2 regions of the Phyllobacterium sp. P30BS-XVII genome follow, and region 2 is predicted to be linked to the other one. Evidence: predicted binding sites of a transcription regulator. Region 2 holds the regulator's gene; the other holds the start of a gene.
The links. The regulator PhoB, encoded in region 2, activates phosphate uptake and scavenging genes when phosphate is short. The targets are predictions, from matches to a motif close to TGTCATNNANCTGTCAT.
Positions count from the first base shown of each region.

Region 1 (12,071 bases), 300 kb from region 2:
CCGATCCCTATTATGGAACCGGGGCAGACTTTGAGCGTGTCTATCTGATGGTTCTCAAGGCCTCCAGAGGCCTCTCAAAACTCTTCTGATAGGTGCGAGGTGATTCCAGAGGCCAGGCCTCCTCGACGATGTAGGGACCGCCACCCACGGAATCGCGCGAAGACATCAGGACGAAGCGCCCGATGTTGAAGGGCATCGTGGAGAAATTACCGCGTGAGGCGAGATAGTGCGCGACTTCCTCGTTACGGGCATTGCGCAGCCGTGCCAGTGTAACATGCGGCGTGAATTTGCGCGGATCAGCCGGCAGCATCAGCCTTTGGCAAATGCGCTCGATCTCGCCGTGAAGCGCCTGAATGTCCGGCGATGGTGAAACGGCGGCAAAAACGCTATGGGGCTTTTTCGATCCGAATGCATTCACGCCCGAAAGCTGAAGTGTGAATGATGGTCGCCTTATGCGGTCGAGCGCGTTGGCTACCTCATCGGCTACATGGCCTTCGACATCACCGATAAAGCGCAGTGTGATGTGATAGTTTTCGACATCGATCCAGCGAGCGCCTGGCAAACCACCGCGTAAGAGCGATAGTGAGAGAGCGGCGTCCCTCGGGATCTCGAGGGCAGTAAAGAGACGCGGCATAAAGCATCCTCCCCGAATCGAGTTATAACCTCAGGGAATCATTGAATGAGTCCAAGAGCAAGGCACAATTTCACATTCTTTTGCGCCGCGACAAATAAGACACGCAAGATGTGGTGTTAAGATGACAACAATGTGGATAGCTTGCCCCCAAGGTTAAGGAGCATCCGGGTGATCAGTTAGGCCCGCAACTGGTCTTGTTGCGGGCTCCATGCAGCCTTACTGGTCGGTACTATCTGATGTATCCGACGTTACCGTTGGCTGTTTGATTGTTTTTTGCATGATCGGAAGGAAACCCTTCACCATCACGGCGACACCTTGTGTGGTTGGATGCATACCATCGGCCTGTAGCAGCGATGCTTCTGTCGCTATGCCGTCCATGAAGAACGGGTAGAGCGGCACGTCATATTTCTTCGCAAGATCGGGGAAGATCGCGTTGAACTTCTGTTCGTAATCACCGCCCATATTTGGCGGCGCCAGCATTCCGGCAAGAATGACCTGAATTTTACGCTTCTGCAGCTTTTCGATCATTTCAGCCAGGTTCTTTTCGCTAATCTCTGGCGAGATACCCCTCAGGGCGTCATTGGCACCAAGTTCGAGAATGACAAGATCAGTACCATCCGGAACGGACCAGTCGAGACGCGCAAGGCCGCCCGTCGTCGTATCACCAGCGACACCGGCATTGGCGATCGAAATCTCGACGCCTTTGTCTTTCAGAGATTTTTCCAGCTGGGCGGTAAAGGAGTCCTGAACCGGAAGTTCAAAGCCAGACATCAGACTGTCGCCAAATCCGACGACGGAGAGCGCATGACCGGACACGGCATTTTGATTGGCCAAGGCGAGGGATGGCAGGGCAACAAGGCCGAGCGACACAATGATCTTTATCAATGGTTTGAATATCATCTTCGGGTACCCATATCTGACCGGATGCGACTAAAGTCGGTGTCGACCATATCGTAAAGGATCTGCTTTCGTGACTAAATCCGTCATCACGCTCGATCACATTGAGTTGACTCTAGGGTCGGGTGCTTCCTCCGTCCATGTTCTCAAAGGCATATCGCTCGCCATTAACAGCGGGCAATCGGTGGGAATTGTCGGACCATCAGGTTCCGGAAAGTCGACCTTGCTGATGGTTCTTGCCGGGCTTGAACGGATCGATTCCGGCTCGGTCGAAATTGCCGGGCAAAAGCTGGAGACTATGACCGAGGATGCGACGGCTGCCTTTCGCGGCACGAATATCGGTATTGTTTTTCAGTCCTTTCATCTCATTCCCAATATGACCGCGCTTGAAAACGTTGCTGTTCCGCTGGAACTGGCTGGCAACCCCGACGCCTTTGCCATCGCCGAGCGTGAACTGGCAGCGGTCGGACTGGCAGACCGCGTGACCCATTATCCCGGAGAATTGTCGGGCGGTGAGCAACAACGCGTGGCCATCGCCCGTGCCCTTGCACCATCGCCAAAAATCCTGATTGCCGACGAGCCCACCGGCAATCTTGATACGACGACTGGTCGGCAGATTGCCGATCTTTTGTTCCAGAAGCAGAAAGATCTCGGACTTACGCTGGTGCTCGTCACCCACGATCCGGCGCTATCAGCCCGTTGTGATCGCGAAATTCGCGTTCGTTCCGGATTGATCGAGGCGGATGAGCATGCACCGGAGCTGAAGAAAACCGCATGAGTGCGACCAGATCCTCCACGTCGCCCTCTTTGCGGTTGGCGCTGCGTTTCGCTCTGCGCGAGATGCGCAATGGCCTGTCAGGGTTTTACATTTTCCTTGCCTGTATTGCCTTGGGCGTTGCAGCCATTGGCGGGGTCAACTCCGTTGCCAATTCTGTGACATCAGGCATTTCCACGCAGGGCCAAAGCATTCTGGGTGGCGACATTCGTTTTCAACTCAACCAGCGTGAGGTTAATCCAGACGAGCGTGCCTTTGTGGAAAGCAAGGGCCGCGTTGCCGTCAGCGCCAATATGCGATCCATGGCTCGTTTGGCCGATGGTTCTGATCAGTCGCTGGTGGAGGTAAAGGCGGTCGATAATGCCTATCCGCTCTATGGTTCCCTTGATACGGCGCCGGTGCTGGACAGAGATGCGCTCTTTGCTGACAAAAACGGAGCATTCGGCGCCGCTGTTGCGCAGATTTTTCTTGACCGGCTTAACCTCAAGCTGGGTGATCGGATATTGCTCGGTTCTGCAACGTTCGAATTACGGGCTGTGATCAACAACGAGCCGGATGTTCTGTCGGATGGTTTTGGATTCGCCCCGCGTTTTCTGGTGTCGCTTGATGGATTGCGTGCTGCGGGGCTGGTCCAGCCGGGCAGCCTGGTCGAGCACAGCTACAAGATTGCCCTGCCCGTCGGGGCGAGCGAAGCCGATATCACCGCTATCCGCAACGAGGCACAAACAAAGTTTCCGCAAGCTGGCTGGACCATCCGCAGCCGTACCAATGCCGCGCCGTCTTTGAGCGCCAATGTCGAGCGGTTCTCGCAGTTTTTGACACTGGTTGGTCTAACGGCATTGATCGTCGGAGGCGTCGGTGTTGCCAATGCGGTACGTGCCTATCTCGACGGCAAACGCGGCGTCATCGCCACCTTCAAGTCATTGGGCGCTCCGGGTTGGTTTGTCATCGCCGTCTATCTGATCCAGATCGTGCTGATTGCCCTTATCGGCATCGCAATTGGATTGGTTCTCGCGGCAATCATTCCTTACGTAGCAGGTTACGCCCTGCAGAGCGTGCTGCCAATCGCTGCCAAGGGCGGCTTTTATCCGGGAGCGCTCGCTTGGGCTGCATTGTTTGGCCTGTTGACCACGCTCGCTTTTGCCATTCTGCCGCTGGGCCGGGCCCGGGACATTCCGGCAACGGCCCTGTTCCGCGAGCAGGGTTTTGATCAGCGCGGTTGGCCCAAACCCGTCTACATCGCCGTGGCGGTTGCCCTTGTTGCCATCCTTTGTCTGTTGGCAGTGTTCTTCGCTTACGACCGGCGTATTGCAGTCACATTTATTGGTGCTGTTGCGTTTTCATTCCTTGTTTTGCGTGCGGTTTCCAGTCTCGTGCAGTGGCTCGCACGCCGCGCGCCACGGGTTCGTTCCACTGCACTTCGCCTTGCCATAGGTAATATCCACCGGCCGGGCGCGTTGACGCCGTCGGTCGTCCTGTCGCTCGGTCTGGGTTTGACACTTCTGGTGACACTCGCCTTAATCGACGGCAGCCTGCGCCAGCAATTGGCCGGTAACTTGCCGGAGCGCGCGCCAAACTTCTTCTTTGTCGATATCCAGAGTACGCAGGTCGACCAGTTCACCAGCCTTCTGCAGAAAGCTGCGCCACAGGGCAAGATCGTCAGCGCTCCGATGTTGCGCGGACGTATCGTTGCCTTCAATGGCACGGATATTGGCAAGCTCACCATACCGCCGGAAGGTGCGTGGGTATTGCGCGGCGATCGCGGCATTACCTATGCGAAGAAGCTACCTGAAAATTCGGTCCTTACTGCCGGTAACTGGTGGCCGGAGGATTATGCGGGTGAACCGCTGGTATCATTCTCGGCGGAAGAGGCGCGCAATCTCGGTCTTAAACTGGGCGACACAGTCACGGTTAATGCGCTTGGCCGTAATGTTACGGCACGGATCGCTAATTTCCGGCAAGTGCAGTGGGAATCTCTGGCGATCAATTTCGTCATGGTTTTCTCGCCCAATGCCTTTGCCGGCGCTCCCCACGCATGGCTTGCCACTTTGACTGACCCTTCGGCAACCACGCAGGAAGACGCAACGGTCATGCGTGACGTTACCCGTGCCTTCCCGGCTGTCACTTCGGTGCGGGTCAAGGATGCAATTTCAATTGCCAATGAACTTGTGGGCCAACTGGCCGTTGCCATCCGTGCGGCGGCATCGGTGGCGCTGATTGCCTCGATCCTTGTGCTTGGCGGAGCGCTTGCCGCTGGTAATCGTGCCCGTGTACACGATGCGGTGGTCCTGAAGACCCTTGGAGCAACGCGGCGCACGCTCATCAAGGCTTTCAGCTATGAGTATGTGATCCTTGGACTGGCGACGGCAACTTTCGCGCTTTTTGCTGGCGGTTTGGCCGCCTGGTATGTGATCGTGCGTGTCATGAAGCTGCCTGCATCGTTCCAGCCGGAGGTGGCGGTTTCGACTCTGGTGCTGGCACTGGTTCTGACTGTTGGTTTCGGGTTGGCGGGAACTTGGAGAATACTTGGTCAAAAGGCTGCGCCAATTCTGCGAAACCTCTGAAATCGTTAAAAAAGCGTAATATTTATGCATTTTGCGACCGTTTGGTGGTCCAACACGCGATCTTGAGTAAAACAGGACTTGTTATCGCCTTGTTGAATCCCCATAATTCTCGGCAAGGCATGCTGGGGTCCCGCCAGCGGCGCCTGGGAATAACCCCCGACACCCGACGGGACGTAGCAATGAGGAAAACCATGGCTGACTATCGCAACATCCAGGCCCGTACATCGGCCGGAGTGCGTGTGGACGCGGGGATCGATCAAGGTCTGCGCAGCTACATGCTGAAGGTCTATAACATGATGGGGATCGGTCTCGCAGTGACCGGTCTGGCCGCACTCGCAATCGTTTATCTCGCAACCACCAACGATCCTTCCCTTGCCGCAGCACAAATGTCAAACGGCAAGATGCTGACGAGCTTCGGTGTTGTTTTCTATACATCGCCGTTGAAATGGGTCGTCATGCTCGCACCACTCGCCGCAGTGTTCTTCCTGAGCTTCCGCATCGAAAAAATGTCGGTTCCTGCAGCCCAGGCAACATTCTGGGTTTATGCTGCGCTTGTAGGTCTTTCACTGTCGACAGTCTTTCTGGTGTTTACATCGGGCAGCATCGTCCAGACATTCTTTATCACCGCTGCATCTTTCGGTGCTTTGTCGCTTTACGGCTACACAACGAAGCGCGATCTCTCCGGAATGGGCTCGTTCCTGTTCATGGGCTTGATCGGTATTCTGCTTGCAGGTTTGGTCAATATCTTCCTGCAGTCGAGTGCTTTGCAGTTCGCAATATCGGCGATCGGTGTTCTGGTCTTTGCTGGCCTGACTGCCTATGACACGCAGAGCATCAAGGAAATGTACTACGAGGGTGACAGTTCAGACACTTATGGCCGCAAGGCTATCATGGGTGCGCTGCGTCTCTATCTCGACTTCATCAACATGTTCATGTTCCTGCTGCAGTTTCTGGGCAACCGTAACTGATCGCAGGCGACACAAACGGACGGATGAGGGCAGCGGTGACGCTGCCCTTTTCTTTGGACGTTGCGAAAAGCATAGCGCGTGGTTCGCCTTTCGACAGGCTCAGGATGAGGGGAGTTATATTCTGCAACGCTTGCGATTAGCGTTGCATCCAACCCTCCCCCTCATGGTGAGCTTGTCGAACCACGCACACCATAATCTTATGTTTACAGACTGATGGCGAGCCATGACCAGTATTCATATCCGCCCGGCCCAGCCCTCCGACCTGCCAGCCATCACCGCCGTTTATCGCGACGCCGTTTTACATGGTACCGCAACCTACGAAATCGAGCCCCCGGATATAGCCGAAATGACGCGCCGATTTCACATAATCACCAGTGACGGCTTTCCCTATTGTGTGGCGGAGATCAACGGTGTGGTCGCCGGTTATGCTTATGCCAGTTATTTCCGCACCCGCCCGGCCTATTGGTGGAGCGTAGAGGATTCGATCTACATTGCGCCCGAAGCCAAGGGAAAGGGCATTGGTAAGGCCCTGTTGCAACGGTTGATTATTGATTGCACCGCACTTGGCTTCCGTCAGTTCATCGCTGTCATTGGCGATGGCCACGACGCATCAGCATCGGTGCGTCTGCACACAAGTTGCGGGTTCAAACATTCAGGAATAATCAAAGGTTCCGGTTTCAAGCATGGCCGCTGGCTGGATACTGTCCTGATGCAGCTCGATATGAATGGCGGCACCGAGACACTCCCAAACACGGCACCCCTGAAAGGCTGAGCGTTTCTAGCTCTGGACAATCCGCAGGGATTTGTCGAAGATTTTCAGCACGCGGTCGAGTTCCATGCCCCGTTTGAGAATAAGGCCGCTTGCGGCGATCACGCTATAGGCACCTTGTTTGCGCGCCAGCCGCGGATTTTTTTCAATACGGTACATCGGTACTTCACTGGTGCGGCGAAACACGGAAAACACGGCACGGTCGCTCAGATGATCAATGGCATAATCACGCCATTCACCCGATGAGACCATAAAACCATATATTCTGAGAATTTGATCAAGTTCCCGCCGATTGAATGTAACGGGGAGATCGCGTGCGCTGGAGAGCGAAATGAGTTTTGCCTGCTGTTGCGATTCGTCGCCACCTGCATTGCTGTCCATCAATCAATCCGCCTTTAGATTTGCTGTATGACAACTGGATGACAGAAGGGTGACCTGTTCCGCCTATATTTACAAGACCGTATCGCGCAAAGCCTCGATAAATGAACATAAAACCTGCCGGTAAAGGGCTTTCTCACGAAGCAATACGTGCTGTTTCGATTGGTGATATCGGGTCACATTTTCGCCACTTTACCTTCGCATTACCGCCCGATTCCAGACCGAACCTGCACCCGTTGTCTGAGACGGTTCGGCCTTGAGCGGTCCGATACCCCAAGCCCCCCGCCCAAACGGGCTGTTCTGGCCGAACCATTCAGTCTCCCAGATGACAACAAGCCCCAAGACTCCAGGCTGGTTCTACCAGCCTTTTTTCTTTTTCAGGAATAGCTTTTAAAATCAGGGCTTTGTCATGATCGATGCACCGATAATCGGACCCGGTTTACCCTCGCCAAGCATCTCCTGCAACAGGACAGCACAGCCCGAGGCCTTCTTGCTGGCGATCTCGGTCAGCGGAATTTCGATCTTCTGTGATTTGCCATCCCACATACCAACCGTTTCCATGGCGCGCACGCTATTGGCATAGCTCACATTGCGTCCGCCATTCTCCCCATCGGGGATGGCAACAATCGTTTCCTTGTTGAAATAGGCAAGGAGAACACGCACCGGATTTTTTGCGGCAGGGCCTTCACCAATATTGATAATCAGCCGATCAGGCGATGTTTTTTCGATGGAGACGGGGACGGTCAGGCCAGAATCACCGCTGCGCATCTCATCGATTCGGCGACGGATACGCGTGCCATCCTGACCATTGACGTGTTCGCGGCCATTGAGGATTGCCTGTGGTGTGTAGACACCTGTCAGACCAAGCGCCTTGCGATAGGCATTCTGGCGCGCGGTATTTTCTGGTAATGCGAGATTGTCGATCCAGCCACGATAATCCCAGTAGTCAACGTGAAAAGCCAGAGCGACGACCTTGCCTTCCGCAACCAACTGCTTGAGCACAGCATCAGCGGGAGGGCATGAGCCGCAGCCCTGCGACGTATAGAGTTCGACCACGCCATCGGGTTTCTTGCCAATGTCTTCAGCGCAAACTGGCCAAGCAAACGCAGCGGCCGCGAAGAGCGGGCTGGCGATAAGAATGGCTTTGAACAGAGGGCGCAGGGTCAAGGGTACGAGCTTTCTTCCCGAATTCTTCTTCGATCTTCCATGAGAGTGATTGCCAGATAATTGATAGGGATGCGTTATATCAAGAGGAAGTCACTTTGAGGTGAATTCAATCACGTTTACAGGCAAAACCTTATAAATATTGGATGAACCGTGCAAAAAAGGCCGCCGGTTGCCCGGCGGCCATTCATTTCTTCACATATCTGCTGGTTTAAGCAGCGAGATCGCGCAGCACGTACTGGAGGATGCCGCCGTTCTTGAGGTATTCGAGTTCATCGATTGTATCGATGCGGCAGATAAGCGGGACCTGTTTGACGGTGCCATCGGCGAACGTCACCGTGGCATGGGTCTTCTGGCGCGGCTGGATCGTGGCAAGTCCTTCGATCGAAACCGTCTCGTCACCCTTCAGACCGAGTGACTGCCAGCTGGTGCCATCCTCAAGCACGAATGGGACAATGCCCATGCCAACAAGGTTCGAGCGGTGGATGCGTTCGAACGACTGGGAGATCACGGCGCGAACACCAAGAAGATTGGTGCCCTTGGCCGCCCAGTCACGCGATGAACCATTGCCATATTCAATACCGGCGAAGATGACCAGCGGGACATTCTCCGTGCGATACTGCATGGCCGCATCATAGATCGGCATTTCCTCTTTCGAGGGATAATGGATCGTGTAACCACCTTCGCGGCCGTTCTCGCCGAGCATGTGGTTGCGGATGCGGATATTGGCAAACGTGCCGCGCATCATCACTTCGTGGTTGCCACGCCGTGTGCCGTACTGGTTGAAGTCGAGCGGTGCTACACCATGATCGGTAAGATACTTGCCCGCAGGCGAAGCCGCCTTGATCGAACCGGCCGGAGAAATGTGGTCGGTGGTGATCTTGTCGCCGAACAGACCAAGGATGCGTGCGCCCTTGATGTCATTGACGGTGCCCGGTGTCTTGCCCATGCCGACAAAGTATGGCGGGTTCTGCACATAGGTGGAATTGTCGTCCCATGCATAGGTCTGGCCTGCCGGAACCTTGACGTCCTGCCAGTTCTGGTCGCCCTTGAACACATCCGCATATTTGGCGGAGAACAGCTTGCGGGTAACGTTTTTGGTGATGAACTCCTGGATCTCATGCGAAGACGGCCAGATGTCCTTGAGGAACACCGGATTGCCGTTCTGGTCTTCACCCAGAGGTTCTGTCGTCAGGTCCTTGGTGACTGATCCGGCCAGCGCGTAGGCAACAACCAGTGGCGGTGAAGCCAGATAGTTGGCCTGAACATCAGGCGAGACGCGGCCTTCAAAGTTGCGGTTGCCGGAAAGAACAGCCGCCGCAATCAGACCCTTGTCATTGATGGTCTTGGAGATCGGCGCAGGCAGCGGACCCGAATTGCCGATGCAGGTGGTGCAGCCAAAGCCAACCAGATTGAAGCCAAGCTTGTCGAGTTCAACCTGTAAGCCTGCGCTTTCCAGATAGGCGGCCACAACCTGCGAACCGGGAGCCAATGAAGTCTTGACCCATGGCTTTGACTTCAGGCCCTTGGCGGCAGCATTGCGGGCGAGAAGACCAGCGGCAATCAGCACGCTCGGGTTTGACGTGTTGGTGCAGGAGGTGATTGCAGCAATGGCAACATCGCCATGGCCGAGATCATAATCCTCACCTTCAACCGCATAGCGGGCCTCAAGCTGGGTGGTCTTCTTGTATTCCTTCTGCAGCGACTCGTGGAAACCGGCTGCGATGTCTTCGAGCGCAATGCGGCCTTCCGGGCGCTTCGGGCCAGCCATGGATGGAACAACAGTACCGAGGTCCAGTTCCAGTGTGTCGGTAAAGACAGGATCGGCGGAACCCGGCTCACGCCACATGCCCTGCGCCTTTGAATAGGCTTCAACCAGCGCCAGACGCTCTTCATCGCGGCCGGACATGTGCATGTAGTTGATGGTCTCGCGGTCAATCGGGAAGAAACCGCAGGTCGCACCATATTCCGGACCCATATTGCCGATGGTGGCCCGGTCAGCCAGCGTCATGCTTTCAAGCCCGGGACCGAAGAACTCGACGAACTTGCCGACAACACCCTTCTTGCGCAGCATCTGCACGACGGTCAGCACCAGATCGGTTGCCGTCACACCTTCCTTGACCTTGCCGGTCAGGCGGAAGCCGATAACCTCCGGCAGAAGCATGGATACCGGCTGGCCCAGCATGGATGCTTCAGCTTCAATGCCGCCAACACCCCAGCCGAGAACACCAAGGCCATTGACCATGGTTGTGTGCGAATCGGTGCCAACACAGGTATCGGGATAGGCAACGGTGACGCCGTCCTCTTCCTTGGTCCAGACGGCCTGTGCCAGATATTCCAGATTGACCTGATGGCAGATGCCGGTGCCGGGCGGAACAACGCGGAAGTTCTTGAACGCCTGCTGGCCCCACTTCAGGAAGCGGTAGCGCTCGCCATTGCGTTCATATTCCAGATCCACATTGCGCTTGAAAGCCTGCGGATTGCCGAACTCATCAACGATGACCGAGTGATCGATGACCAGATCAACCGGAACCAGCGGGTTGATCTTCTCAGGATCGCCGCCAAGGTTCACCATGGCATCGCGCATCGCAGCCAGATCAACAACCGCCGGAACACCGGTGAAATCCTGCATCAGAACCCGCGCGGGGCGATAGGCAATCTCTGCACCTGCACTGCCACGGTCGACAAGCCATTTGGCAACGTTTTCAATGTCCTTCTTGAAAACCGAGCGGTTATCTTCGAAGCGAAGCAGGTTTTCGAGGAGGACTTTCATCGAGAACGGAAGTTTGGAAATGCCTTCCAGGCCGTTTTTCTCAGCTTCGGTCAAGCTGTAATAGACATATTCCTTATCCCCTACGGTTAGGGTTTTACGGCATTTGAAACTGTCGATTTGAGACATGTTGCGTCGTCCTTATGCTACTGGCCTCACCCGGGACGAACGCCTTTGCCGCGTTTCAAGGACGCGCTAAGGTGCGGGTGCAGTCATTTCCGCTGTCCGTCCCGCTACAGGTCCGAAAAGGTGCCCGTATGGAGATCGGCCAAAAATGGTTTCCACACCGACCGCTGGTATGGTTGACTGCTATATAGAGATTTTCGTCGATCTGTGCCAGACCGACATTCGTCAAAAATACGGGCTGCGTCGAAATGCACATGCGCTGGTCCGGATTCAATAAAGAGCGGGAACTTCATGCGGTTAGTCGCCGAAAATCTGGCAGGAGAGCGGGGCGGGGAGTTTTTATTTTCCGGGCTAAACTTCACCATTGCAGGCGGAGAGGCGCTGATGATTACCGGGCCGAATGGTGCGGGAAAATCGACCCTCTTGCGAATCATTGCAGGACTTCTGGAGAAGGCAGAGGGAAGTATCCGGCTTGATAATGCACCTGCCGGTTTCGAGAGCCTTGTTGGAGCCTGTCACTATCTCGGTCACCTCAATGCCATGAAGCCGGTTTTAAGCGTCGAAGAGAATTTGCGTTTCTGGCAGTCATTCAACGGCGCCGGACAACACACACTCCGCGAAGCGCTGGACCGTGTGCAGCTCGGTGATATCGGACATCTGCCTTTTGCTTATCTCTCGACCGGACAAAAGCGACGGGCAAGTATTGCACGGCTTTTGATCAGCCATCGCCCGGTCTGGTTGCTGGATGAACCGACGGCAGGTCTCGACAAGGCATCGGAAGAGCAATTTGCCGAATTGATGCGTGCGCATCTGGCGAGTGGAGGAATTGTGATTGCCGCGACTCATTTGCCGCTGGGGCTTGGCGACGCACAAGGGCTCGTGATGGGAGCCAATGGGCAAGCTCATGCCGGAAGTCGGGAGTATAGCGCCTAATGCTCTCGCTCTTTCTACGCGACACACGATTGGGTCTGCGCGCCGGGGGCGGCGTTCTTGTCGGAATATTATTCTTTCTGGCAGTCATTGCTG
Region 1 is NZ_JACGXO010000001.1:714,676-726,746, forward strand. It holds gene FHW17_RS03515 (low molecular weight protein-tyrosine-phosphatase) at 1-89, shown strand, start outside; gene thpR (RNA 2',3'-cyclic phosphodiesterase) at 41-634, opposite strand; gene FHW17_RS03525 (arylesterase) at 851-1,534, opposite strand; gene FHW17_RS03530 (ABC transporter ATP-binding protein) at 1,605-2,309, shown strand; gene FHW17_RS03535 (ABC transporter permease) at 2,306-4,870, shown strand; gene FHW17_RS03540 (Bax inhibitor-1/YccA family protein) at 5,062-5,838, shown strand; gene FHW17_RS03545 (GNAT family N-acetyltransferase) at 6,062-6,610, shown strand; gene FHW17_RS03550 (DUF2794 domain-containing protein) at 6,617-6,988, opposite strand; gene FHW17_RS03555 (DUF1223 domain-containing protein) at 7,382-8,152, opposite strand; gene acnA (aconitate hydratase AcnA) at 8,361-11,048, opposite strand; gene ccmA (heme ABC exporter ATP-binding protein CcmA) at 11,337-11,978, shown strand; gene ccmB (heme exporter protein CcmB) at 11,978-12,071, shown strand, end outside.
Region 1: the regulator PhoB is predicted to act here: its motif matches at 7,016-7,032, upstream of FHW17_RS03550 (DUF2794 domain-containing protein).

Region 2 (12,071 bases):
CCCTCGTAGCGTACTTCTTCGTAATTATCGCCATCGCCGCCCGCAGCCTTCTTGATGGCGCGCTCGATATTGTCTTTCGGCATGGACTGGGCGCGCGCATTCTGCACCGCAAGGCGAAGACGCGGGTTCATGGCCGGATCGGGCAAACCCTGCTTGGCGGCCACGGTGATTTCGCGTCCGAGTTTGGAGAAAATCTTCGACCGCACGGCGTCCTGACGCCCTTTGCGGTGCATAATGTTTTTAAACTGTGAATGGCCTGCCATGGCACCCCTGCGTGCTTAGATATGGTTCTGCCGTTTCCCTCTAAAGCCTGCGAACCAAGTCTGCAGGCCGTTCAGGCGGAAACATGCGTCTGGAATGGCGCCCTTATAGGTAAAAACCGGCGTCTCGTCCAGCACCTCAACAATCACAATGAGGGAAGTTGCAGCCGCGTATCGGCATAGTCGGCTTTGGATATTGTCGAACAGAGATCGAACCACTCGCATCCTGCACAGGCAGTGCGTGTCGTGCCCTGCCCGAATGCGCCGCGAAACCGCGCAACCGTCTCTCCGTCGAGCGTCAGCACATCACCGGCTTGGATGGTTTTACCCAGCAGGAGGCCGACATCCGCAGCTGCTTTGGCATCACGCTCGACGACACTATCGCGAAAACAGTGCGGATCACTGTCGCCGAGAAGGGGCTGGCACACGTCATCAGGCCCCTCCTGAATCAGAATATCCTCACCCGCTGCAATCCGGGCAATGATCCTGTCATAGTTCTCGGTAAAGGCCACGCTGTAGCCTTTACCGATATAGGTCAGCATGCACAGAAGATGATGCGCACGCAGTTTTATGGTCAAGACAGGCGCACCATGACGCCCGAACGACGCAGCAACTCGATAGTAGCAGCAGCCAGACCTGATTTGAGAACCGCGCCGAGAAGGAACGGCGCAACACCTGACGCCCATGCGGTTTCAAGACCGAACAAATGTGCCAGCCAGGATGCACCGAGAACGAGGCAAAGCACATTGCCGAACAGCATGATTGCCGCTGATACGAACGGGTTGCGGGTCAAGCCACGCTCGGCCAAAAAGCCGACAGCTGCCGCAACAATCGGGAAGGCGGCGAGATAACCGGCTGTCGGTCCAACAAAATGGATGAAGCCGAAACCACCGCCTGAAAGGACTGGCATGCCGATCATCGCTTCACCGAGCCAGGCGAGAACCGTTAAACCGCCGAGACGCCAGCCATAGAGTGCGCCAATCAGCGTCACGGCAAATGTCTGCATGTTGACGGGAACCGGGAACATCGGCACCTCGATCCACGAACTGACGGCAAGGAATGCAGTACCGATCAGAACAGCAAGCGTCTGGAAGGCAATGGAACGATCTGCCAGCTTCAGCGGCACGAACGCAGTGGAAAATGTTGTCTGGGTCATTGAAGTTCTATCCTCAAACGAGTGTTACAGAATCGGGCGTGATTGGTTTCAACGCTTTTTCTTGGCCTTGCGTGCCAGCATATTAAGGGCTTCGACCAGCGCCGAGAAGCCCATAGCCGCATAAATATAGCCCTTGGGTACATGAAAGCCAAAGCCATCGGCAATCAGCGTCATGCCGATCATCAGGAGGAAGCCGAGAGCCAGCATGACAATGGTCGGATTGTTGGCAATGAACTTCGACAGCGGTTCGGCTGCCAGCAGCATCACCGTCACCGCAGCAAGAACCGCAATAACCATGATGGCGATCTCGTCGGTCATGCCGACGGCGGTAATGATGGAGTCCACCGAAAACACCAGATCGAGCACCAGTATCTGGAAAACCGCTGCGCCCATGGTGAGCGTAACAGTCTTGCCGATCACGTCTTCCTTGGCATCCTCATGATCAACCGTGTGGTGAATTTCCTTCGTTGCCTTCCACACCAGAAACAGACCACCGGCGATCAGGATCAGGTCGCGCCACGAAAACCCATGGCCGAAAGCCTCGAATACCGGCTGCGTCAGCTGCACAATGATCGAGATGGTGAACAGCAACACGAGGCGCAGGACAAGCGCTGCGCTGATGCCGATGCGGCGGGCGCGGGCCTGCTGCTCCTTCGGCAGTTTATTGGTCAGAATGGAGATGAAGATCAGATTGTCGATGCCAAGCACCACTTCCATGACCACGAGTGTGACCAGAGCGATGAGGCCTGATGGCTGATAGATGAAATCAAAATGCGAGATAAGGGTTTCCATGGGGTCGTTCCTGAGCTGTTAGAGACCGGATGGGTGTAAACCGATGCCTTGATTTAAAAGGTTGTGGTGAGTTGTATCAATCTATTTCCAGAATGCGGGAATGGTTTCCTCCAGCCGCGGACCGATCCGCAGAGGAGAAATCTTTTCAGCAAGGCCGGTGCGGTCGGAAATATCCACGCCAACACCGCAGATCGTTGCCTTGCCGCTTGCCGCCTCAAACCGGCCCTTCGGCACTTTTGACAGGAACCGGTTCAGCGGCTCTTCCTTGTCCATGCCAAGCGATGAATCATAATCGCCGCACATGCCCGCATCGGACATATAGGCCGTTCCGCCATTGAGGATTTGCGCATCGGCCGTTGGCACATGTGTATGCGTGCCGACAACAAGGCTGGCGCGGCCATCGACAAAATGGCCGAAACATTGCTTTTCGCTGGTGGCTTCCGCATGGAAATCAAACACCACTGCATCCGCCTGTTCGCCGAGCGGACAGGCAGCCAGAATTTCCTCGCCAATGGTGAAAGGATCATGCAAATCCGGATGCATGAAGACGCGGCCCATAATGTTGGACACCAGCACGCGCGCACCATTCTTGGCCAGAAACACGCCAGAACCTTTTCCGGCGGTACCAAGCGGGAAATTGGCCGGGCGCAGGAACCGCTGCTCGCGCGCCGCAAAGACCAAAGCTTCCCGTTGGTCCCACACATGGTTTCCCGTAGTGACCACATCAGCCCCGGCATTGATCGTATCGTGGAAAATCTCTTCGGTGATGCCAAAACCACCGGCGGCATTTTCGCCATTGACGATGACAAAATCGAGTTTCAGATCGGAGATAAGTCCCGGCAATTGTTCGTAGACCGCTGTCCGGCCCGACCGTCCCACCATGTCACCAAGAAAGAGTAATCTCACGCCTATATCCTGAAAGAGAGGCCCGGTCGCTGCCGCAGCCTGAAATGATCGATTGGCTTTATCCGTCTAGCCGAAACGGCGCAACCCGCTTTCCGTCAGGATTGCCTCGAGCGGCACATCATGCGGCTCATCGGGAACGGTTTCAACCTGCTGGCAGTCAAATGCCACGCCAATCAGCCGCGGGTTCACGCCTTTGGCCTGTAAACCGGCAATCGCCCTGTCATAATAGCCCGCGCCATACCCAATGCGATGGCCCCTGATATCAAAGGCGGCGAGTGGCACCAACATGACCGATGGATCAAGCACCGCAGCATCTTCCGCTGGTCCTGATGTACCAAACCCGGTATCGATCATCGGCACATCCCGCACCAGTTCGCGAAAGAGGATCGTCTGCTTATCGATAATTGCGGGCAGGCAAAGCCGCGCACCGCGCTCGCGCAAACTGAAAAGCAGGGGACGCAAATCCACTTCCGAGCGGATTGGCCAGAAACCCGACACAATCGTTCCCGCATCAAGGGTAAGCACTGCCAGACCAAAATCGGCAATCCGCATTGAGGCTTCACTGCGGAATTCTGGTGTGAGCGCATCCCGGCGGCCAAGGGCCTCCAGACGGAGTTTCTTCTTCAGCTCTTTGATGGGGGAATGGTGTTGCACTGGCTTGATTTCATGAGGCGCCAGCAACCGCCAGCTCGGGATGAAACAAAAGTGGCGTCCACACAACCGATGGAGAAGTCGATCCCGGGAACCTACAAAGTAGGTGGGCGCCGTGTGAAGAAGCCCACGGGCCTCCTCAGGGACAGCTCCCTAAGGGATCATTAAGGCCCCGGGGAATATGTCTCTCCTGTCGAGAAGCGCAGAGCGCCGATCCGAATATAGGATGGATGCATGCATTGCACCAGTGCGCGCAGAGCGATTTTCCACTGCTGACACAACTTGTCAGCTGTCCGGTTGTTGGCGGCGCCTCGGCACGCTACGATTAGCCGGGTAAGCGGGGGGATACGCGCCATGACGATTTCCATGTATCAGGCTTCAGTGCCGGTTTTCACGCGTTTACTCGGCAATTGCGCGGCGTTCCTGCAAAAGGCCGAAGCTTACGCATTGACGCGCGACACGGATGCCTATCCCCTGCTGGAGCAGAGACTGGCACCGGATATGTTTCCCCTGAAAATACAGGTGCAAATTCTGGCGGATGGCGTCCGGGGCTGTACGGCCCGACTTGCCCGGCATGAATTGCCGGCGCCCGATGACTGGCGGTTTGCTGTGTTCAATCGTGGTTATCATCAGGACTTTCACGAGTCGGAGCAGAGTTTTGCTACTCTCATTGCCTATCTCCGCGACACGGTTGACTACCTCCAGACCATCCGCCCCGAAGAGATTAATGGAACAGAGGAGTTGCCGGTGGAGGTGACGTGGCGCGGCAACACGCGGCATTTTCAGGGACTGCCCTTCCTGCGCGATTACGTGCTGCCCAATTTCTATTTTCACCTGACAATCAGCTACGCCATCCTGCGCATTGCGGGCGTTCCACTGGGCAAACAGGATTTTGAAGGTGTGCCTGTTTATGTGAGTGTGCCTGCATCGTGATGAGGATGAAACCTGGCAGAATAATGATACATGGTTCGACATAACAACCATGAGGGAGATTGGGTGGATGCAAGGCTGATCGCAGAGATTGCAGCACATAAAGGTGCAGCGCAATAGTTGAAGGTGCAGCGCAATAGTTGCAGAACTTGGCTCCCTGCAACCCTTTCTCCGTCATCCTCAGTCCTCGGGTTTAACCCGAGGACTGAGGATGACGGAGCGGGTTGAGATATCGGGAGCTATATTCTGCAACCTTTATTCTGCAACCTTTGCGATTGTCGTGCATCTCCACTCTCCCTCATGGTGAGCCTCCTGAGCCTGTCGAAGGGCGAACCACGCACAACAATCATGCAACCACCTATTTTCAAAAAAATCACACCAACTTATCCAACACCATCCCAGCTCGCTTATTCTGATGGTGTCCTTTCCGGCGGGAATGCTCCGGAAAACTTTCTGAAGTCAGGAAAGGATCGGTGATTTCACCTGCGGGGAGAAACCAACCGCAGGGGAAAGGTTTTATCTCACAAGGGTAAAACCAGTCATCGGGACGGGTGATCCGGTTATTTTCTTGGTTGAAACAGGAAAATCTCCGGGGAACGCATGACTGCACTACCAATACCAAGACTTCCGCGTTCCCCTTTGGATCGCCCGTCTTTCCCACCTCAATAGCCAGACGCAAAAGCGGGCGTGGTAAAGAGGGAAATTTGCAAAACCGTTGTTGCGCCCTTCGACAAGCTCAGGATGAGGGGGTGGTTTGGTTGCAAAACTAATCTTCACCATTGCAGAACTTGACTCCCCAGCAACCCATCCCACCGCAATCTACCCCACTGTCATCCTCGGGCTTGACCCGAGGACCCACGGCTAAGGAGAATAAACGAAACCGATACTCAGCAGTTATCAACATGGGTCCTCGGGTCATCCTCGGGTTAAACCCGAGGACTGAGGATGACGGTGGGGCGGCAATGGGGTGGGTTGCGGTAGGGTGGGTTGCGGGGGAGTCAAGTTCTGCAACCTTTGCGATTATCTTTGCATCCCACCACTCTCCCTCATCCTGAGCTTGTCGAAGGGCGCAACAATCGTTTTGCAACCCATTGGTACCCCCTCCCGAACGACTGCATTGCTCTCTCTTGCCCTCGCCGCGTCACATCCCTACTCTTTGCCCATCATGAAAGGGAATGCGATGCGGTTTGAAGGAACAGCGGCTTATGTGGCCGACAAGGATTTGATGGTGGCGGTCAATGCGGCGATTGCGCTGGAACGCCCGCTGCTGGTCAAGGGTGAACCCGGCACCGGCAAGACCGAGCTTGCCCGGCAGATTGCTGCGGCGCTTGATCTGGAACTGATCGAGTGGAACGTCAAATCCACCACCAAGGCCCAGCAAGGTCTCTACGAATATGATGCGGTCAGCCGTCTGCGCGATTCGCAGCTTGGCGATGCCAAATTCAACGATATCGCCAACTACATCAAACCGGGCAAGTTGTGGAATGCCTTTACGACCGACAAAAAGGTTGTGCTGCTGATCGATGAGATCGACAAGGCCGATATCGAGTTTCCCAATGATCTCCTGCAGGAACTCGACCGCAACGAATTCCATGTTTACGAGACGGGCGAAACAATCCGCGCCGTCCATCGGCCAATTGTCATCATCACTTCAAACAATGAAAAAGAACTGCCCGACGCTTTCCTGCGCCGCTGTTTCTTCCACTATATCCGCTTCCCCGACGTGGATACGCTGACCAGAATCATCGAAGTTCACTATCCCGGCATCAAGCAAAATCTTGTTCGTGCCGCCCTCACCCAATTCTACGAGATCCGCGACGTCGCGGGGCTGAAGAAGAAACCCTCCACTTCCGAAGCGCTGGACTGGATCAGGCTTCTCGTTGCCGACGACATCGCACCGGAGGATCTGCGCGCCGATCCCAAGAACGCGCTGCCCAAACTGCATGGCGCCTTGCTGAAAAACGAGCAGGACGTGCATCTGTTTGAACGGCTCGCCTTCATGGCAAGACGGCAGGGCTAGATGACTATTATCATCCGTCCCATCGAGAAAGCCGATGAACCCGAATGGCGTCGCCTCTGGACAGCCTATCTGACGTTCTACGAAACATCCGTAGCCGAAGACGTTTATCAGACGACATTCAAGCGGCTGCTTTCCGGCGGCGAACACGAATATCGCGGCTTTCTCGCCGAGCTTGACGGCAAGCCTGTTGGTCTTGCGCATTACCTTTTTCATCGCCACTGCTGGACCATCGCCGATACCTGCTATCTGCAGGACCTTTACGCCGACCCTGACATACGCGGTCAGGGCATTGGCCGCGCGCTGATCGAGGCTGTTCATGTCGAGGCGACAAAGGTTGGCTCGCAATACGTCTATTGGACCACTGCCCATGACAACGAAACGGCCCGCAAACTTTATGACCGCATCGGTGAACTGACCCCATTCATTGAATATCTGAAAATGGTATAATCACCTCATGTTCATTCCCTTCTTTCTTGAACTGAAAGCTGCAAAAATTCCCGTATCGCTGCGGGAATATCTGACATTGCTTGAAGGACTGGATGCCGGGCTGGTGAGCTACGATGTCGAGGGGTTCTATTATCTCGCCCGCTCGGCACTGGTAAAAGATGAGCGGCATATGGACCGCTTCGATCAGGTTTTCGGCCATGTGTTCAAGGGACTGGAATCCCTGACCGGCGAGAATGGTATCGACATTGCCAATCTCCCTGAAGAATGGCTACGGCGTCTTGCCGAAAAACATCTCACGGAAGAAGAGAAGAAGCTGATTGAGGCACTTGGCGGTTTTGACAAGCTGATGGAAACATTGCGCCAGCGGCTGGAAGAGCAAAAGGGCCGGCATCAGGGCGGGTCAAAATGGATTGGCACCGCTGGCACCTCGCCGTTCGGCGCCTATGGCTATAATCCGGAAGGAGTGCGGATCGGTCAGGATGAGGGCCGCCATGGCCGCGCGGTGAAGGTCTGGGACAAGCGCGAATTCAAGAATTTTGATGACAGTGTGGAGCTTGGCACCCGCAACATCAAGGTCGCGCTGAAACGCCTGCGCCGCTGGGTGCGTGAGGGCGCGGATGACGAGCTTGATCTATCGGGCACCATCAAATCCACAGCCGAGCACGGCTATCTCGATGTGCAGACCCGCCCGGAACGGCGCAATCACGTCAAGTTGCTGATGTTTTTCGATGTCGGCGGTTCCATGGATGAGCACATCAAGATCGCTGAAGAGCTGTTCTCCGCCGTGCGCTCGGAATTCAAACACATGGAGTATTTTTATTTCCACAATTGCCTCTATGAGGGCGTGTGGAAGGACAATCGCCGCCGCCATGCGGAAAAGATTCCGACGCTTGATGTGATCCACAAATATGGACCTGACTACAAGGTGATCTTCGTCGGCGATGCCGCCATGGCGCCCTATGAAGTGTCCCATCCGGGTGGGTCGGTCGAACACTGGAATGAGGAAGCCGGTGCCATCTGGCTTAGCCGCGTTCTCGATCACTGGAAGAATGCCGCCTGGCTCAACCCATCAAAAGAACAGTATTGGGGCTACACCGCCTCAACCGCAATGGTCCGCAAGATTTTCGCTGATCGTATGTACCCAATGACCCTTGCCGGTATTGAACAGGCAACACGGGAGCTTTCGCGCAGGGATTAGGTTGTGAGCGGTAGGGGACGTGGTTCGTGGTTCGTGGTTCGTGGTTCGTGGTTCGACATAACAACCATGAGGGACAGTGAGGATGCAAGCTAATCGCAGAGATTGCAGAACTTGACTCCCTGTAGCTCCCAATCTCCGTCATCCTCGGGCTTGACCCGAGGACCCATAATTAAATAGCGCCCAGCTCCGAGTTCGTTTTGAGCTTCTTAGCCGTGGGTCCTCGGGTCAAGCCCGAGGATGACGCGGAGGGATTGAGGTTAAGGGAAGCCATGTACTGCAATCTCTGCGATTAGCCTTGCATCCTCACTGTCCCTCATGGGTTGTTATGCCGAACCACGAACCACACGTTGTACAGCTATTTTAAACCCATCAACCAAACGAATAACCGGCACCGCGCACAGTGCGGATCGGATCGATCGAACGGCCAATATTGATAGCCTTGCGCAGCCGTCCGACATGGACGTCAACCGTGCGATCATCCACATAGATGTCAGCGCCCCAGACATTGTCCAGCAACTGACCGCGTGAGAAAACCCGGCCTGGTGATTGCATCAAAAATTCCAGCAGACGGAACTCGGTTGGACCAAGCTTCAACTCGCGTTCCTTGCGGAACACCCGGTGCTGCTCGCGATCAAGCTTCAGATCGCCAAAACTCAGCACATGCGACAGGAGGCTCGGATTGACCCGGCGCAGCATGGCCTTGATACGGGCGAGCAGTTCTGGGGTCGAGAACGGCTTGACCATATAGTCATCAGCACCCGTCGCCAGACCGCGCACCCGTTCGCTTTCTTCGCCACGCGCTGTCAGCATGATGATCGGCAGGATTTCCGTCTCGCGCCGCGCCCGCAGGCGGCGGCAGAGTTCGATGCCGGAAAGGCCCGGCAGCATCCAGTCGAGGATAAGCAGGTCAGGCACTTTTTCACGCAGCGCGATCTCGGCCTCGTCGCCCCGTGCGATTGTCTCGACGACATAGCCTTCGGCTTCAAGATTGTACCGGAGAAGGACGCTGAGCGCTTCCTCGTCTTCGACAACTGTGATTTTGGGAGCTATCGCCATTGCTGGATTCCTGATTAAGGCTGTCTGGCTTCATCAACGATGATGCTGTGGGTCTGGTCTTCCTTGGGCCGTTCGGCTGGAAGCTGCGCACCCGTCACGATGTAGTAGACCGTTTCAGCAATATTCGTCGCATGGTCTCCGATGCGCTCGATATTCTTGGCGCAGAAGAGAAGGTGCGTGCAGGCAGAAATGTTGCGCGGATCTTCCATCATGTAAGTCAGAAGTTCGCGGAACAACGATGTGTAGAGCGCATCGATTTCGTCATCACGCTCGCGGACAATATTGACCTGCTGCACGGAACGCGTCGCATAGGCGTCGAGCACATCCTTGAGCTGTGTCAGGGCGAGTTCGGCGATGGTCTGCAGACCGCGATAGACGGAGAGCGTCTGACGCGTATCGGTGACGGCAACAACGCGCTTGGCGATATTCTTGCCCAGATCACCAACCCGTTCGAGATCGGACGAAATACGGATGGCACCGATGATTTCGCGCAGGTCAATTGCCATGGGCTGGCGCTTGCCGATGATGGTGATGGCCTTCTCGTCAATCTCGCGCTGTCCGGCATCAAGAATGAGGTCATCGGAAATAACGCGCTGGGCCAGCGCATTATCGGAATTCACCATGGCGGTGACGGCCTGTTCGACCATGCGTTCCGCATGGCCGCCCATCTCGGCAATCTTGTGGGTCAGGAACTTCAGTTCGTCGTCATAGGAACGGACGGTGTGTTGCGTCTCGGTCATTTTTTTATCCCTGTTTCCCGTGATTAGCCGAAGCGTCCGGTGATGTAGTCCTGCGTGCGCTTTTCCGTCGGATTGGTGAACATCATTTCCGTATCACCCACCTCGACCAGATTACCCAGATGGAACATGGCCGTGCGCTGCGAAACGCGGGCGGCCTGCTGCATCGAGTGGGTCACGATGACAATGGTGTAGTTCTGGCGCAGTTCGTCGATGAGTTCTTCGACCTTCGCCGTAGCAATCGGATCAAGCGCCGAGCAGGGCTCGTCCATCAGGATAACTTCCGGGCTGACCGCTATGGCGCGGGCGATGCACAGGCGCTGCTGCTGACCGCCGGAAAGACCTGTACCGGCTTCATGCAGGCGATCCTTCACCTCGTCAAAAAGACTGGCGCGGCGCAGGCTCTTCTCGACGATTTCTTCCAGCTCGTGCCGGTTCTTGGCAAGGCCATGGATGCGTGGGCCATAGGCAACATTTTCGAAGATGGATTTTGGAAACGGATTGGGCTTCTGGAAGACCATGCCGACACGGGCGCGCAGTTCAACCACGTCGATCTTCGGATTGTAGATATCCTCTTCATCGAGCGTGATCTTGCCGCCGATCTTGCAGCCTTCAATCGTGTCATTCATGCGGTTCAGCGAGCGCAGGAAGGTGGACTTGCCGCAGCCGGATGGACCGATCAGCGCTGTGACCATCTTCTCAGGCACATCGAGGCTGACACCAAACAGGGCCTGCTTTTCACCATAGTGAACGGTGACATCCTTGCCCTGCATTTTGATCGTATTGACCTGTGCATTCATTTTGTCGTTTACCGCTTTTTCGAGAGATCGTTCTGTCATCAGATTCATGGTTCGCTCCCGTTTTACCAGCGCCGCTCAAAGCGGCGACGCAGAATGATGGCTCCAATATTCATGACTGCGAGAAACAGAAGCAGCACGATGATAGCGCCTGACGTGCGTTCCACAAAGGCGCGTTCCGCCTCGTTGGCCCACATATAGATCTGCACCGGCAGCGCAGTCGAAGGATCAAGCGGCGTGACCGGATAATTGGCAACAAAGGCCACCATGCCGATCAGCAGCAGCGGCGCCGTTTCGCCAAGCGCATGGGCGAGGCCGATGATCGTCCCGGTCAGGATGCCGGGTGCAGCGAGCGGCAGCACGTGATGGAACACCATCTGCGTTTTCGATGCACCAACACCCAGCGCCGCCGAGCGGATGGATGGCGGCACGGCGCGCAAGGCGGCGCGTGTCGCGATGATGATTGTCGGCAGCGTCATCAGGGTCAGAACCAGACCACCAACCAGCGAGGCGGAACGCGGCAGACCGAAGAAGTTAATGAAGACGGCAAGCCCGAGAAGACCAAAGACGATTGACGGAACAGCCGCCAGATTGTTGATGTTGACCTCAATAATATCGGTCAGGCGGCTCTTCTTGGCATATTCTTCCAGATAGATCGAAGCGGCCACGCCAATCGGCAGCGAAAGGCAGAGCACAATCAGCATCATGTAAAGCGAGCCGATCAGCGCAACGCCAAGACCTGATGTTTCCGGACGGCTCGATGCGCCGAAGGTGAACAGGCCAGTGTTAAACCGCTGCGCCATCACCCCTTCCTTGCTGAGGGTGTTCATCCAGGCGACCTGACGATCCGAAACCTTGCGGTTTGCCTGATCAACGGTCAGATCAATCTGGCCTTTAAAGGCGGAGTCGATATCGCCGCCGGTCAGGACCCACAGATTCTGTGTCGTGCCGATCAGCGCCGGATTTCCGGCAACCAGTTCACGCAGCTGGCTGCGCGAACCATCGGATACAAGCTTGCTCAACTCACGGATACCGGGCTTGTCATCAAGGCTGACACCGAGCTTTTCCGCCAGTGCATTGCGCACCAGAACAGGATAGTTCGCAGTCAGCAAGACCGTCGG
Region 2 is NZ_JACGXO010000001.1:1,013,559-1,025,629, reverse strand. It holds gene FHW17_RS05110 (YebC/PmpR family DNA-binding transcriptional regulator) at 1-263, opposite strand, end outside; gene FHW17_RS05105 (DUF1284 domain-containing protein) at 407-838, opposite strand; gene FHW17_RS05100 (biotin transporter BioY) at 835-1,416, opposite strand; gene FHW17_RS05095 (TerC family protein) at 1,465-2,208, opposite strand; gene FHW17_RS05090 (TIGR00282 family metallophosphoesterase) at 2,290-3,114, opposite strand; gene FHW17_RS05085 (5-formyltetrahydrofolate cyclo-ligase) at 3,181-3,768, opposite strand; RNA gene ssrS (6S RNA) at 3,821-3,977, opposite strand; gene FHW17_RS05075 (DUF1993 domain-containing protein) at 4,120-4,698, shown strand; gene FHW17_RS05070 (MoxR family ATPase) at 5,876-6,715, shown strand; gene FHW17_RS05065 (GNAT family N-acetyltransferase) at 6,716-7,162, shown strand; gene FHW17_RS05060 (VWA domain-containing protein) at 7,170-8,360, shown strand; gene phoB (phosphate regulon transcriptional regulator PhoB) at 8,730-9,416, opposite strand; gene phoU (phosphate signaling complex protein PhoU) at 9,431-10,156, opposite strand; gene pstB (phosphate ABC transporter ATP-binding protein PstB) at 10,180-10,953, opposite strand; gene pstA (phosphate ABC transporter permease PstA) at 11,016-12,071, opposite strand, start outside.